2 regions of the Streptomyces sp. NPDC002825 genome follow, and region 1 is predicted to be linked to the other one. Evidence: riboswitches for the same ligand, from Rfam matches in the RefSeq annotation. Region 1 holds a riboswitch; the other holds the start of a gene.

What was found. Region 1 has a riboswitch for cyclic di-AMP ahead of ABT041_RS32855 (transglycosylase family protein). Riboswitches for the same ligand answer to the same signal wherever they lie in the genome.
Region 2: it holds a riboswitch for cyclic di-AMP, as region 1 does, so the genes downstream of both, ABT041_RS20590 (M23 family metallopeptidase) here and ABT041_RS32855 (transglycosylase family protein) in region 1, are expected to answer to the same signal.

What each region holds. Positions count from the first base shown of each region.
Region 1 is NZ_JBEOVH010000035.1:40,223-47,010, forward strand. Features, by position in the region: gene ABT041_RS32835 (nucleoside triphosphate pyrophosphohydrolase) at 1-66, shown strand, start outside; gene ABT041_RS32840 (globin domain-containing protein) at 219-1,430, opposite strand; gene ABT041_RS32845 (cytochrome P450 family protein) at 1,518-2,801, shown strand; gene ABT041_RS32850 (transglycosylase family protein) at 2,896-3,933, shown strand; cyclic di-AMP (ydaO/yuaA leader) riboswitch at 4,192-4,365, shown strand; gene ABT041_RS32855 (transglycosylase family protein) at 4,369-5,076, shown strand; gene eno (phosphopyruvate hydratase) at 5,387-6,673, shown strand.
Region 2 is NZ_JBEOVH010000015.1:77,939-84,726, forward strand. Features, by position in the region: gene ABT041_RS20570 (aspartate aminotransferase family protein) at 1-777, shown strand, start outside; gene ABT041_RS20575 (helix-turn-helix domain-containing protein) at 853-1,482, shown strand; gene ABT041_RS20580 (DUF6126 family protein) at 1,516-1,671, shown strand; gene ABT041_RS20585 (tyrosine-protein phosphatase) at 1,678-2,499, opposite strand; cyclic di-AMP (ydaO/yuaA leader) riboswitch at 2,856-3,030, shown strand; gene ABT041_RS20590 (M23 family metallopeptidase) at 3,033-3,971, shown strand; gene ABT041_RS20595 (SGNH/GDSL hydrolase family protein) at 4,135-4,926, shown strand; gene ABT041_RS20600 (SIMPL domain-containing protein) at 5,366-6,136, shown strand; gene ABT041_RS20605 (TetR/AcrR family transcriptional regulator) at 6,166-6,788, opposite strand, start outside.

The DNA.
Region 1 (6,788 bases):
GAGGCGGCCCTGCGGGCTGCGGCCCGTACGTACCGGGACGCGATCCGCGCGGCGGAGGGGCTGTAGCGCGGGTGAGCGGGTGACCCGTCACGCGGACCGGAGGAAGAACCGGACCGTCGTCGGGCCCGTGCAGCGGAACTCGTGGCCCGAGACGCGCCCGTACGGACGGCCCGCCCGGACCGGACACGCCCGTCCTCTGCCGCATGGCGTACGGACGACTACCCCTCGCGCGGCGCCCGGGCCTCCGGGTTGTGCCAGAGGGGGGCCGGGGGGCCCAGGAGGCGTTCGGCGGCGGTGCTCGGGCGGGTGGTGAAGCGGCCCACGGACGGCAGGGTGTCGTGGTGGATCCGCGCGGGCTCGGTGCCCAGCTCCTCCAGGACCTCGCGGACATCCGTCAGGAAGGCCGGCGGCCCCGCGAGGTACACGTCGTGCGCGGACCAGTGGACGCACGCCCGCAGCGCCTGGAGCAGCCGCTCCGTCGCCTGGTGCCGGCGCTGGCGCGGGGCGGCCGTGATGTAGGTGACGTGGAGTCCGGGGAGCCGTTCCTTCAGGAGCTCGACGTCCTCGCGCCCGTACAGGTACTCCTTCGCGCGGGCCACCACGAACAGTCGGCCCTGGAGCTCCGGCTCGGCCTCGGCGGCCTCCGCGAGCAGCGCCCGCACCGGGGCCCAGCCCGTACCCCCGCATATGTAGGTGCGCAGTCCGCCCCGGGGCGTCCGCGCGGTCAGCCCGCCGCCGGGGGCGCTGAGCCGCAGCACCTCGCCCGGTCCCGTCTCCTCGACGAGCGCCGTGCTCATCGCGCCGCCCGCCACCCGGCTGACATGGAGCTCCACGGTGCCGTCAGGGCGGGGCGCGTCGGCGAGGGAGTAGGTGCGCCAGACGCGCGGGACCCGCAGCGAGCTGACGCTGACGTACTGGCCGGGGCGGAACGGCAGCGGCTGCCGGGGGCGGAGGGTGAGGACGGCCAGGTCCTCGCCGTACCGCTCGTGGCGGACGACGTCCGCGTCCCACCAGGCGGGCTCCCCGGCGCGGGCCGCGGTGTCGGCGCCCGCGAGCATCAGGTCGGAGACGAGGCCGTACGCCTCGGACCACGCCTTCTCCGCCTCCATGGTCCAGGCGGCGCCGGCGGCGTGCGCGAACGCGGCGAGCAGGCTCTGCCCGACGGCCGCGTACAGTGCGGGGGCGGCGAGGAACTTGCGGTGGTCGCGGCCCAGCTGCCCCAGGTACGTCGCGAGTCCGGGTTCCTCCAGATGCGTCACCACGTGCGTGAGGGCGGCGAAGAGCCGGTCCCGCTGGGGGAGCATGTCCTCGGGGAACAGCTCGCGCACACCCGGGTTGTGCCAGAAGAGGTGCGAGTAGAAGAACGTGACGGCCTGCTCTGCGCGTCTCTCGACGACCGCGAACGTGCTTCTGAGTAGCTGAGGATCCACTGACAAGAATCTAGGGCACGACATGCGCCTCTTGATCACAGGTTCTCCACGAACGTGACGCCCGGGGCCGCCCTGTACGGTCGTGACGTGAGTACGACCCCCGGCCCCAGTCCCGCCCCCGAGCTCTTCACCTGGGAGTTCGCGAGCGATCCGTATCCCGCCTACGCCTGGCTGCGGGAGCACGCGCCCGTGCACCGGACGACGCTGCCCAGCGGGGTCGAGGCCTGGCTCGTGACGCGTTACGCGGACGCCCGGCAGGCCCTCGCCGACCAGCGGCTCTCCAAGAACCCTGCGCACCACGACGAGTCGCCGCACGCCAAGGGGAAGACGGGCATCCCGGGCGAGCGCAAGGCCGAGCTGATGACGCATCTGCTCAACATCGACCCGCCGGACCACACCCGGCTCCGGCGGCTCGTGTCGAAGGCCTTCACCCCGCGCCGGGTCGCCGAGTTCGCGCCGCGCGTGCAGGAGCTGACGGACCGGCTCATCGACTCCTTCGTGGCGCGGGGGAGCGCCGACCTCATCCACGAGTTCGCCTTCCCGCTCCCCATCTACGCGATCTGCGATCTGCTCGGGGTGCCGGAGGAGGACCAGGACGACTTCCGGGACTGGGCCGGGATGATGATCCGGCACGGCGGGGGGCCGCGCGGCGGGGTCGCCCGGTCGGTGAAGAAGATGCGCGGCTATCTCGCGGAGCTGATCCACCGGAAGCGCGAAGAGCCGGGAGACGACCTGATCTCGGGGCTGATCAAGGCCTCCGACCACGGCGAGCACCTCACCGAGAACGAGGCGGCGGCGATGGCGTTCATCCTGCTGTTCGCCGGCTTCGAGACGACCGTCAATCTGGTAGGAAACGGACTTTACGCGCTTCTTCGGAACCCCGAGCAGCGCGCGCGGCTCCAGGAATCCCTCGCCGCCGGGGAGACCGGACTCCTGGAGACCGGCGTCGAGGAACTCCTGCGGTACGACGGGCCCGTGGAGATGGCGACCTGGCGGTACGCGACACGCGCGCTGACCATCGGCGGGCAGGAGATCCCGGCGGGCGACCCGGTGCTCGTGGTGCTCGCCGCCGCCGACCGGGACCCGGAGCGGTTCGACGGCCCCGACACCCTCGACCTCGCCCGGCGCGACAACCAGCACCTCGGCTACGGGCACGGCATCCACTACTGCCTCGGCGCTCCGCTCGCCCGCCTCGAAGGTCAGACGGCGCTCGCGACCCTGCTGACTCGCCTGCCCGATCTGCGACTTGCCGCCGACCCTTCCGAACTCCGGTGGCGCGGTGGGCTCATCATGCGTGGTTTGCGCACGCTTCCGGTGGAGTTCTCCCCTTCCGTACCCCTCTTGCACACTGACGGACCATCAGAAATGTGATCTTCACGTGATCGCGGGGCGATCGACTTGTGACGGGCGTTCGAATACCGCTACGTTTCCCGGCAGTCTCAGCCGTCACGCGAAAGGCCCTCCTATGCGTTCCGGGAACGGACGACACCGTCGCCCCCGTCAGGCCCCCGCCATCGTCGTCGCCGCGGGCGTCACCGGATCCGCCATGGCGCTGCCGCTGCTCGCCACCGGATCCGCCTCCGCCGCCGACGCCGCCACCTGGGACCGGGTCGCCGAGTGCGAGTCCGGCGGCCAGTGGAGCGCCAACTTCGGCAACGGCATGTACGGCGGCCTGCAGTTCACCCAGGACAGCTGGGAGCGGCACGGCGGTCTCGCGTACGCGCCCAGCCCCGACCTCGCCAGCCGCGCCCAGCAGATCGCGGTGGCCGAGAAGGCGCTCGCCACGGGCAGCGACGAGTGGGCCACCTGCGCGCCGATCGCCGGCCTGAAGAACGACGGCAAGGCCACGGGTGTGAACCCCGGCCCGACCGTCGTCCCGACCACGCCCACGGGCCCCCTCCCCGAGTCCAACCGCACCACGGGCACCGAAGGCTCGGCGGCCGGGCGCTCCGCCGCGTCCGCGACCCCGGCCACTCCCGCGACGCCCGCCACGCCCAGCGCTCCGGCGACCTCCGCGACCCCGGCCACGCCCGCGACCCCGGCCACGCCCGGCACGTCCGCGAGCCCGGTCACACCCGACGCATCCGTTACGCCCGGTACGCCGGATTCGTCCGAGACGCCGAAGGGTGACGTGCCGTCGGCCACGCCCGGCACCGGCAAGCACCGGGGTGAGGCCGCCCCGGAGGAATCCGGCACAACGGACGGTTCGCTCGAAACCGGCCGACACGCGTCGAGCCCGGACAAGCCTGCGGAAAAGGTCGACTCCACGACGGCGGCTGACGGTGTGAAGCACGCGGGCGCAACGGACAGTCAGGACACTTCGGGCGAATACACCGTGCGACCCGGTGACAGCCTGTCCGACATCGCGGAGGAGAACGAACTCCCCGGAGGCTGGACCGCCCTCTACGACGCCAACCGGGGGACCGTGGGCACCGATCCGAACCTCATCCTGCCTGGTCAGAGCCTTGACCTGACGGCGGGTTCGACGGCGGCGGCGGGTTAGTTCGCGGTCTTATGTCCGGTTCTGGGCAAGTGAGACATGGGTCTCTTCGTCCCAACTGGCGTGTCACGTCCGCAAACTTTGCTTCCGTCACCTCTCACCTGCGCAAACACCGCCCACCGGAGGGCAAGCAGGGGCGATATTTCCGCAATAAGCCTCTTTGAACTTCCGGTGGGTCTGTGTCTACGGTCGTCACCGCTCGCCACCGCGGGCCCCGTCGACCGAAACGCCGAATCCTGCCGTCGGCCGCCGGGAACAGTCGTCGCGCAAGCGCCGAAGGCAGGAGTGGGGGACCCAAGGTAAGTGCCGGTCCCGGCCGTTGAGACAGACGGCCGACGACCGGCTTGGGGTGAAGCCGCGTGCAAGGACACGCGGCCGGGCAACTTTCCGGCCCGAACCCGACAGCTCACCTCACAGGCGTCGGTGAGGAGAATCCCCATGCTGTTTTCCGCCAAGGGCAAACACCGCCGTCCCTCCAAGGCCGCCCAGGTCGCCACGCTCGTCGGCGTGACCGGTGTCGCCGTCGCCGCCCCGCTGCTGACCGCGGGCACCGCCTCGGCCGCCACCACCGCCGAGTGGGACACCGTCGCCCAGTGCGAGTCCGGCGGCAACTGGTCCATCAACACGGGCAACGGCTTCTACGGCGGCCTGCAGTTCACCAACTCCACCTGGGCCGCCTTCGGTGGCACCGCCTACGCCCCGCGCGCCGACCTGGCCTCGAAGGCCCAGCAGATCGCCATCGCCGAGAAGGTCCTCGCGGGCCAGGGCAAGGGTGCCTGGCCGAGCTGCGGCGTCGGCCTCTCCAGCGCCTCGTACGACGGCGGCGCCGCCGAGACCGCCCCGCAGCAGAGCGAGCCCCAGCAGGCCGCCCCGCAGCAGGCCGCCCCCAAGCAGCAGGAGCGTCGCGCCGAGCAGCCGACCAGCCGCAGCGAGCAGCGCAAGGCGCCGAAGACCGTCACCACCCCGACCGGCAAGAAGGTCAAGAAGGGTGACGGCGAGTACAAGGTCGTCGCCGGCGACACCCTCAGCAAGATCGCCCAGGCGCACGGCGTCAAGGGCGGCTGGGCCAAGCTCTTCGAGCTGAACAAGGACGTCGTCGAGAACGCCGACCTCATCTACCCGGGTCAGCAGCTCCACCTGAAGTGAGCCCGGCGGCTCGCGTGAGTCCGGCGGCTCACGCGGCCCCGACGACCCTCCCGCGGTGACCACCCCGGTCCGGCGTGCCCTTCCCCCGTGCGCGCCGGACCGGGGTTCCCCCGTTTCAGGCGGGGCTCCGTGGTTACCGTCCAGTAGATCTGGGGTCCTTCGTCCCGGGATGCGTGCCCTTGGGTCCTTTTTCGTCCCAGGGGGCGGGCGCACGGCGGGCCGGAGCCCCCGAGCCGGTTAGGCTCTTGTCGCAAGGCCACGCGACCCTGCACGACCTTGCGTCACATCCAGCGTCACATCCCAGAAGGAGATGCTCGTGCCGTCCATCGACGTCGTCGTAGCCCGGGAAATCCTGGACTCCCGAGGCAACCCCACGGTCGAGGTCGAGGTCGGCCTCGACGACGGCAGCACCGGCCGTGCTGCTGTTCCGTCCGGCGCCTCCACCGGTGCGTTCGAGGCCATCGAGCTTCGCGACGGTGACCCCAACCGCTACCAGGGCAAGGGTGTCGAGAAGGCCGTCCTCGCCGTCATCGAGCAGATCGGCCCGGAGCTCGTCGGCTACGACGCCACCGAGCAGCGCCTGATCGACCAGGCCATGTTCGACCTGGACGCCACCGAGAACAAGGGCTCGCTCGGCGCCAACGCCATCCTCGGCGTCTCCCTCGCCGTCGCGCACGCCGCCTCCGAGGCCAGCGACCTCCCGCTCTTCCGCTACCTGGGCGGCCCGAACGCGCACCTGCTGCCCGTTCCGATGATGAACATCCTCAACGGTGGGTCGCACGCCGACTCCAACGTGGACATCCAGGAGTTCATGATCGCCCCGATCGGCGCGGAGTCCTTCTCCGAGGCCCTCCGCTGGGGCACCGAGGTCTACCACACCCTCAAGTCCGTCCTGAAGACCAAGGGCCTCTCCACCGGCCTCGGCGACGAGGGCGGCTTCGCCCCGAACCTGGACTCCAACCGCGAGGCGCTCGACCTCATCCTGGAGGCCATCAAGCAGGCCGGCTACGTCCCGGGCAAGGACATCGCGCTGGCGCTCGACGTCGCCGCGTCCGAGTTCTACAAGGACGGCGTGTACGAGTTCGAGGGCAAGTCCCGCTCGGCCGCCGAGATGACCGAGTACTACGAGGAGCTCGTCTCCGCGTACCCGCTCGTCTCCATCGAGGACCCGCTGTTCGAGGACGACTGGGCCGGCTGGAAGGTCATCACCGACAAGCTCGGCACCAAGGTCCAGCTCGTCGGCGACGACCTGTTCGTCACCAACCCGGAGCGCCTCGCCCGCGGCATCGAGGAGGGCACCGCCAACGCCCTCCTGGTCAAGGTCAACCAGATCGGCTCCCTGACCGAGACCCTGGACGCCGTCGAGCTCGCCCAGCGCAACGGCTTCAAGTGCATGATGTCGCACCGCTCCGGCGAGACCGAGGACGTCACCATCGCCGACCTCGCCGTCGCCACCAACTGCGGCCAGATCAAGACCGGCGCCCCGGCCCGCTCCGAGCGCGTCGCCAAGTACAACCAGCTCCTGCGCATCGAGGAGATCCTCGACGACGCCGCGGTCTACGCCGGCCGCAGCGCCTTCCCGCGCTTCAAGGGCTGAAAAGGCCTGACGCTGTAATAGGGCCGGCCTCTCCGTAGGGCGGCTTCCGTACGTCCCCGTACTCGGTCCCGTACCGTGTGCGGGGACGTCCGCGTGAACAGGGGAGGCGACACGA
Region 2 (6,788 bases), on a different contig from region 1:
GAGCCCATCCAGGGCAAGGGCGTCCACGAGGCGCCCCCGGGCTTCCTCCGGGGCGCCCAGGAGCTCCTTCACCGGCACGGGGCGCTGCTCATCGCCGACGAGGTGCAGACGGGCCTCGGCCGGACCGGCGACTTCTACGCGTACCAGCACGAGGAGGGAGTCGAGCCGGACCTGGTCTGCGTCGCCAAGGCGCTCTCCGGCGGCTATGTGCCGGTCGGCGCCACCCTCGGCAAGGACTGGATCTTCAAGAAGGTCTACTCGTCGATGGACCGGGTCCTGGTCCACTCGGCGAGCTTCGGGTCGAACGCCCAGGCCATGGCCGCGGGGCTCGCCGTCCTCTCCGTCATGGAGGACGAGGGCACCGTCGCGCACGCGCGCCGGATCGGCGAGCTGCTCTCGGACCGGCTGAAGGAGCTCGTGCCGCGGTACGAGCTGCTGCACGAGATCCGCGGGCGCGGCCTGATGATCGGGATCGAGTTCGGGCGGCCCTCCTCGCTCGGGCTGCGCGGGCGCTGGACGATGCTCCAGGCGGCCCGCAAGGGCCTCTTCGCCCAGATGGTCGTCGTCCCGCTGCTCCAGCGGCACCGGATCCTCACGCAGGTCTCCGGGGACCATCTGGAGGTGATCAAGCTGATCCCGCCGCTGGTCATCGACGAGGCGGACGTGGACCGGTTCGTCACCGCCTTCACCGCCGTCATGGACGACGCCCACGGCGGTGGCGGGCTGATGTGGGACTTCGGAAAGACGCTGGTCAAGCAGGCGGTCGCGCAGCGCTGACCGGATCGGGTCCCGGGGTTTTGCCTCTGAGGCAATAAAGTTGCCTCAGAGGCACGATCCTGGCGGAATGGACGCATGGACCACGTCCCCGGGGAGACCTCCCCGGACCCCGCCACCGTCGGCGTCCTGCCCGACGTCGCCCCCCAGCTGCGGGCCCTGCGCCGCCGCCGGGGACTCACCCTGGAGGCCGCCGCCCAGCGGGCCGGCCTCTCCCCGGCGCACCTGTCGCGCCTGGAGACCGGGAACCGGCAGCCCTCGCTGCCGATGCTGCTCGCCCTGTCCCGTATCTACGGTACGACGGTCTCCGAGCTCCTCGGCGAGACGCCCCCCGAGCGTGATCCGGTCGTCCGGGCCGACCGCTCCGAACCCGTCGAGGCCGACGGCTGGATCTACCGCCAGGCGGGCGGCGCCGGGCGCGCCCTGCAGTGCCTGCGGGTCCACGTGCCGTACGCCACCCGGGCCGACATCGTGCGGGTCCACCCCGGCGAGGAGTGGATCCACGTCCTGGAGGGGCGGGTGCGGCTCGCGCTCGGCGAGGTCGTCCACGTCCTCGACCCCGGGGACAGTGCGCACTTCGACTCGCTCACCCCGCACCGGATCGGCGCCGCCACCCCCGGTGGGGCCGAGCTGCTCTTCGTCCACACCCTGATGCAGAGCCCCGTCGCCGAGCTGTGCCTCGGCGACGGGACCCCGCACCGGCGCTGACGTTCCATGACGATTCCTCAGGAAAGGACCGACATGTCCGAGAAGTCCGTACCGGTCACCGGCGAGGAGCGCGGTGAAGGCAAGTTCCCCAAGGGGCTCGTGCTCCGCCTCTTCGCCTACCTGATCGCCGGCCACCTCTTCGCCGGCTTCCTCTACCTGCTCTTCATGCTGGGCGGGCAGAACCAGTAGCCGGGGCTACGCCTCGGTGAGGAACCGCTCCCGCAGCCGCTCGCGGGTCTCCGGGGCCAGCTTCAGGCCCTCGGAGAGGTAGGCGTCCACCGAGCCCCAGGTCGTCTCGATCGTGTCGAAGGCGGCCCGCAGATACTCCACCCGCGCGTCGAAGAGCGGGCTGAGCAGCTCCATCACCTCGGGCGACATCGCGTCCGGGGAGGTGGAGCTGCGGCGCACCTTGTAGCGGCGGTGCGGGGCGTTCGACTTCACGTAGTCCGCCTCGATGGCCTCCCGCTCGACCCCGACCGCGAGCAGGGTGATCGCGATGGCGACCCCGGCCCGGTCCTTGCCCGCCGCGCAGTGCAGCAGGGCCGGGACGCTCTCGTCCGCCATGGAGTGCAGGAGCCGGCTGTGCTCCTCGGTCCGCTCAAGCACGTTCTTGCGGTACGAATCGGACATCCGGGCGGCGGCCTTGCCGTCGCCGAGGATCTCCCGCAGCTGCGCGATCTCGCCCTCGCGCACCAGCCGCCAGAACTCCTTGCCGTCGGCCGGGTCGTTGAGCGGTATGTTCACGTTCCGCACGCCGGGCAGCTCGACGTCCGCGCCCTCGATCCTCCGGTCCGCGTCGTTGCGGAAGTCGAAGACGGTGTGCAGGCCCAGCGAGGCGAGGAAGGCGGCGTCCTCCTCCGTCGCGTGCGCGAGGTGGCCGCTGCGGAAGAGGCGGCCGGGGCGGACCGCGCGCCCGTCCGTCGTCGGCAGGCCGCCCACGTCCCGGAAGTTGCGGACCTCCGTCAGCTCGGGCTCGTCGGCTCCGGCGGGCGGGGTCTGCGGCAGCTGCTGCGTCACGGCTGCTCCTGTTCTGTAGATCGGTTCCTGGGGCAATCATCTCGGGTGGGGGCGGGAACACGCACCCCCTCGGACGGGAATGGGTGATCTGTCCGTATTGAGGCGTTAGGGGTAACCCGCCCCGGTTGTAGGGGAGATGGGGAACGGCGCGTGAGCAGCGTCATAACCGTGACGGACCGTGCCTGATCGTCTTTTCCAAATACCCCCGGGGAAAAGGAGATCGAGGGAGCGTCATCCACGGAGGGTGACCGGAATTCCGGCCGAATATCAAGAGATCCGCGAATCCTTGAAAATCGTGGCTTGTTCACGCCGACCCCCCTCGTCTAGCGTCGCGCTCACTCCGGTCGGACCGCCGAATCCTGCCACCGCCCGGAATCCGCACTCACCCGTACGAGGCAGGAGCGGGGGACCCAGGTAAGTACGCCGATCCCTCGAAGAAGGACGGCTAGGGGTGAAGTCGTGTGAGAACGCGACCGGACATCTCCAGTCCGAACCCGACAGCTCACCTCGCAGGCGACGGAGAGGAATTCGCCATGCCCGCGAAGGGTAAGCACCGCCGCCCCAAGGCCAACCGCCTGACCCGTGGTATCGCCGCCGCCGGCACCGGCGGCGCCGTCGTCGCCCTCCCGCTCCTCGGAGCCACCGGCGCCCACGCCGCCGAGCAGGCCGCCCCCGCCGCCGCTCCCGCCCAGGCCGTCGCCCAGGTGAAGACCGCCCCCGCCGCCCAGGCGAAGGCCGCGCCGAAGACGTACTCCGTGGTCCGCGGCGACTACCTGTCGAAGATCGCCGCCGAGCACCACCTCGCGGGCGGCTGGCAGAAGCTCTACAAGGACAACCGCCAGGTCATCGGCGAGAACCCCTCGCTGATCCTGCCCGGCATGAAGCTCACCCTCGGCGGCAAGAGCACCGCGAAGGCCCACGCGAAGGCCACGCACAAGAGCACGCAGGGCTCCGGCAAGAACGGCGACACCCCGCGCGCCTCCCGCAGCAGCGAGCGCTCCTCGGCCCCGGCCGCCACCACCTCCTCCTCTTCGTCGTCCTCCGCCTCGACCGGCACGACCTCGTCCTCCGGCTGGGTCGTCCCCGTCAACGGCGGCATCTCCACCCCGTACCGCGCCTCGGGCTCCATGTGGTCCTCCGGCTACCACACCGGCGTCGACTTCATCGCCTCCACCGGCACCACCGTCGTCGCGGTCGGCCCCGGCACCGTCTACTCCGCCGGCGACGGCGGCGCGTACGGCAACCAGGTCGTCATCCAGCACGCCGACGGCACCTTCTCGCAGTACGCCCACCTCTCCTCCATCTCCGTCTCCGCCGGCCAGACCGTCACCGGCGGACAGCAGATCGGCCTCTCCGGCGCGACCGGCAACGTCACCGGCCCGCACCTGCACTTCGAGATGCGCACCGGGCCGGAGTACGGCTCCGACATCGACCCGCTGGCCGCCCTGCGGTCGCACGGCGTCAGCATCTGACATCATGTCAGCACGCTTTCGACGTCAGGAGGTCCGGCACGCACGTGCCGGGCCTCCGGCGTATTCCGGCTTGGCGGAATCTTTATCGGTGGCATATGTCACCCGCCGTCAACCCCTCCTTACGGTCGCGTAGGTCACATCCGAAGGGGAAGGATGTGCTCCCGTGGCAGACGATTCGAGATCAACAGACAAGAACGCATTCGGGTCGTACGCGGCGATCGGTGACAGCTTCACCGAGGGCGTCGGAGACCCCGGGCCCGACGGGACGTACGTCGGCTGGGCGGACCGCTTCGCGGTCCTGCTCGCCGACCAGCTGCCGGAGAACGACTTCCGCTACGCCAACCTGGCCGTACGCGGGCGCCTTCTCGACCAGATCGTGGCGGAACAGGTCCCCCGGGCGAAGGAACTCGCCCCCGACCTGGTGACCTTCTGCGCGGGCGGCAACGACATCATCCGCCCCGGGACGGACCCGGACGACGTGGCCGAGCGCTTCGAGCGCGCCGTCGCCGATCTGACCTCCGCGGTCGGCACCGTCATGGTGACCACCGGCTTCGACACCCGCGGCGTGACCCTGCTCAAGCACCTGCGCGGCAAGATCGCCACGTACAACGGTCACGTCCGGGCCATCGCCGACCGCTACGACTGCCCGGTCCTCGACCTGTGGTCGCTCAAGTCCGTCCAGGACCGGCGCGCCTGGGACGACGACCGGCTGCACCTCTCGCCCGAGGGGCACACCCGCGTCGCCCTGCGCGCCGCCCAGGTCCTCGGCATGCCCGTGCCCGCCGACCCCGACCAGCCCTGGCCGCCGGTCCCGCCGCGCGGCACGCTCGAGGTGCGCCGCGACGACATCCACTGGGCCAGGGAGTACCTGGTGCCGTGGATCGGGCGCCGGCTGCGCGGCGAGAGTTCCGGCGACCACGTCGAGGCGAAGCGCCCCGACCTCATGCCGCTGTAGGGGGCGGTACGGCGACGCGGGCGGCAACGCCGAGGGGGCGGCTCGGCGGCGGACGGTCGGCGGCCGGCGGACGGCTGAGGGGCGGTCGCGGGGGTGCAGGCGGCAGGGTCCACGGGCGGTGGGCGCCGAGGGGGCGGGCGCGGGGATTCGGGCGGCGCGGTGCACGAGCGGCGGACGGCGAACGGGCGGGCGCGGGGATTCGGGCGGCGCGGTGCACGAGCGGCGGACGGCGAACGGGCGGGCGCGGGGATTCGGGCGGCGCGGTGCGGGCCGGCGTACGGGTTCCCCGGCTCGTGCCCCCGGGGTCCCGGCCCCGGCGCGGTTGGTGCGGAGAGGTGAAGGGGGCGGCCGGTCAGGAGTGGCGCGCGGGACGCGGCGGCGCCGGGTGCTGGGATGTGCCCGCCGGAGCCCCGGCACCCGCCCCCCGAAGGGACCGCCTGTGACGATCCGCCGGCCCAGTGCCGCCCGTACCGCCCGTCTGCTCGCCGCCACCGCCGTGCTCGGCGGCCTCCTCGCCGGCACGGCTGCCCCCGCCCTGGCCGCCGCGCCCGAGCGGACCTCCCTCCGCACCGCCGCCACGGACCCGGCCACGGCCACGGTCACCGTCACGGGCAACGGCCGCGCGTCCGCCGCGCCCGACCTGGCGATCGTGTCCGTCGGGGTCGAGGCCACCCGCCCGACGGCGAAGGAGGCGATGTCGGCGCAGACCACCGCGGCCGAGGCGCTCCTCGACGTCCTGCACAAGCAGGGGATCGCCGACCGGGACATCCGCACCGACAACCTCTCACTGGCCCCGGTCTACACCCAGAACACCGCCGGGGACAGCAAGGTGACGGGCTATCAGGCGGGTCAGTCCTTCTCGGTGAAGGTCCGCGACCTCGACCGGACCGGCCAGGTCATCGGCGCCGTCAACGAGGCAACCGGCAACGCGGTCCGGGTCAACGGCGTCGTCTTCGACGTCGCCGACCCCTCGGCGCTGCGGACGAAGGCCCGTGAGGCCGCCTACCGGGACGCGTACGACAAGGCCTCCCAGCACGCCCGGCTCAGCGGCCACCGGCTCGGCCGGCTGGTCTCCCTGAGCGAGGGCGAGTCGGTCCGCCCCGGCCCGGGAGCGGCCCCCACCATGCCGGTGGACGAACCGACCGTGCCGCTGGCGCCCGGCGAGATCGAGGAGCAGGTCACGGTCTCGGCGGTCTACGAACTGATCTGACCGGCCCGTCGGGCGACCACGGGCGCACCTCAGCGCGCGGGGTCCCCGCCTTCCGTGGCCTCGTCGTGTCCAGGCCCCGGGGACCCTTCGGTTGCCGCCTCCCCGCCCGCCGTCAGCGGGGCGTCGGCCGGGAGACCCAGCTCCCGGGCCAGGGCCTCGTCCGCCCAGCGGAGCATCGCGGTGCGGGAGAGCGAGCCCACGTAGGCCGTCGTCTGCACGGCGAGGCCGTCGAGGAAGGCGGTGAGCCGCCAGGCCGCCGCGACCGGATCCGCGCAGCGGAACTCCCCGGCGGCCGCCCCCTCCTCGATCACCCGGGCCAGCGCCGCCTTCCACTCCCGGTCGAGGGAGGCGGCGACCCGGCGCAGCTCCGGGTCGCGCAGCGAGACCGCCCAGCCCTCGATCCACAGCCGCCAGCCCTTGGCCTGGCCGGTGGGCGCGTACCAGCGGACCGCGGCCCGCAGACGCCGCACCGCCGTGGAGCGCCGTCCGAGCAGCTGCCGCAGCTGGGCGAGGTCGGCCTCGGCGGCGTGCGCGAAGGCCGCGGCGACCAGCTGTTCCTTCGAGGAGAAGTGGTAGAGCACGAGCGCGTTGCTCACCCCGAGGGCGGAGGCCACGTCGGAGATCCGGACGGCCGCGACGCCGCGCGCCTCGA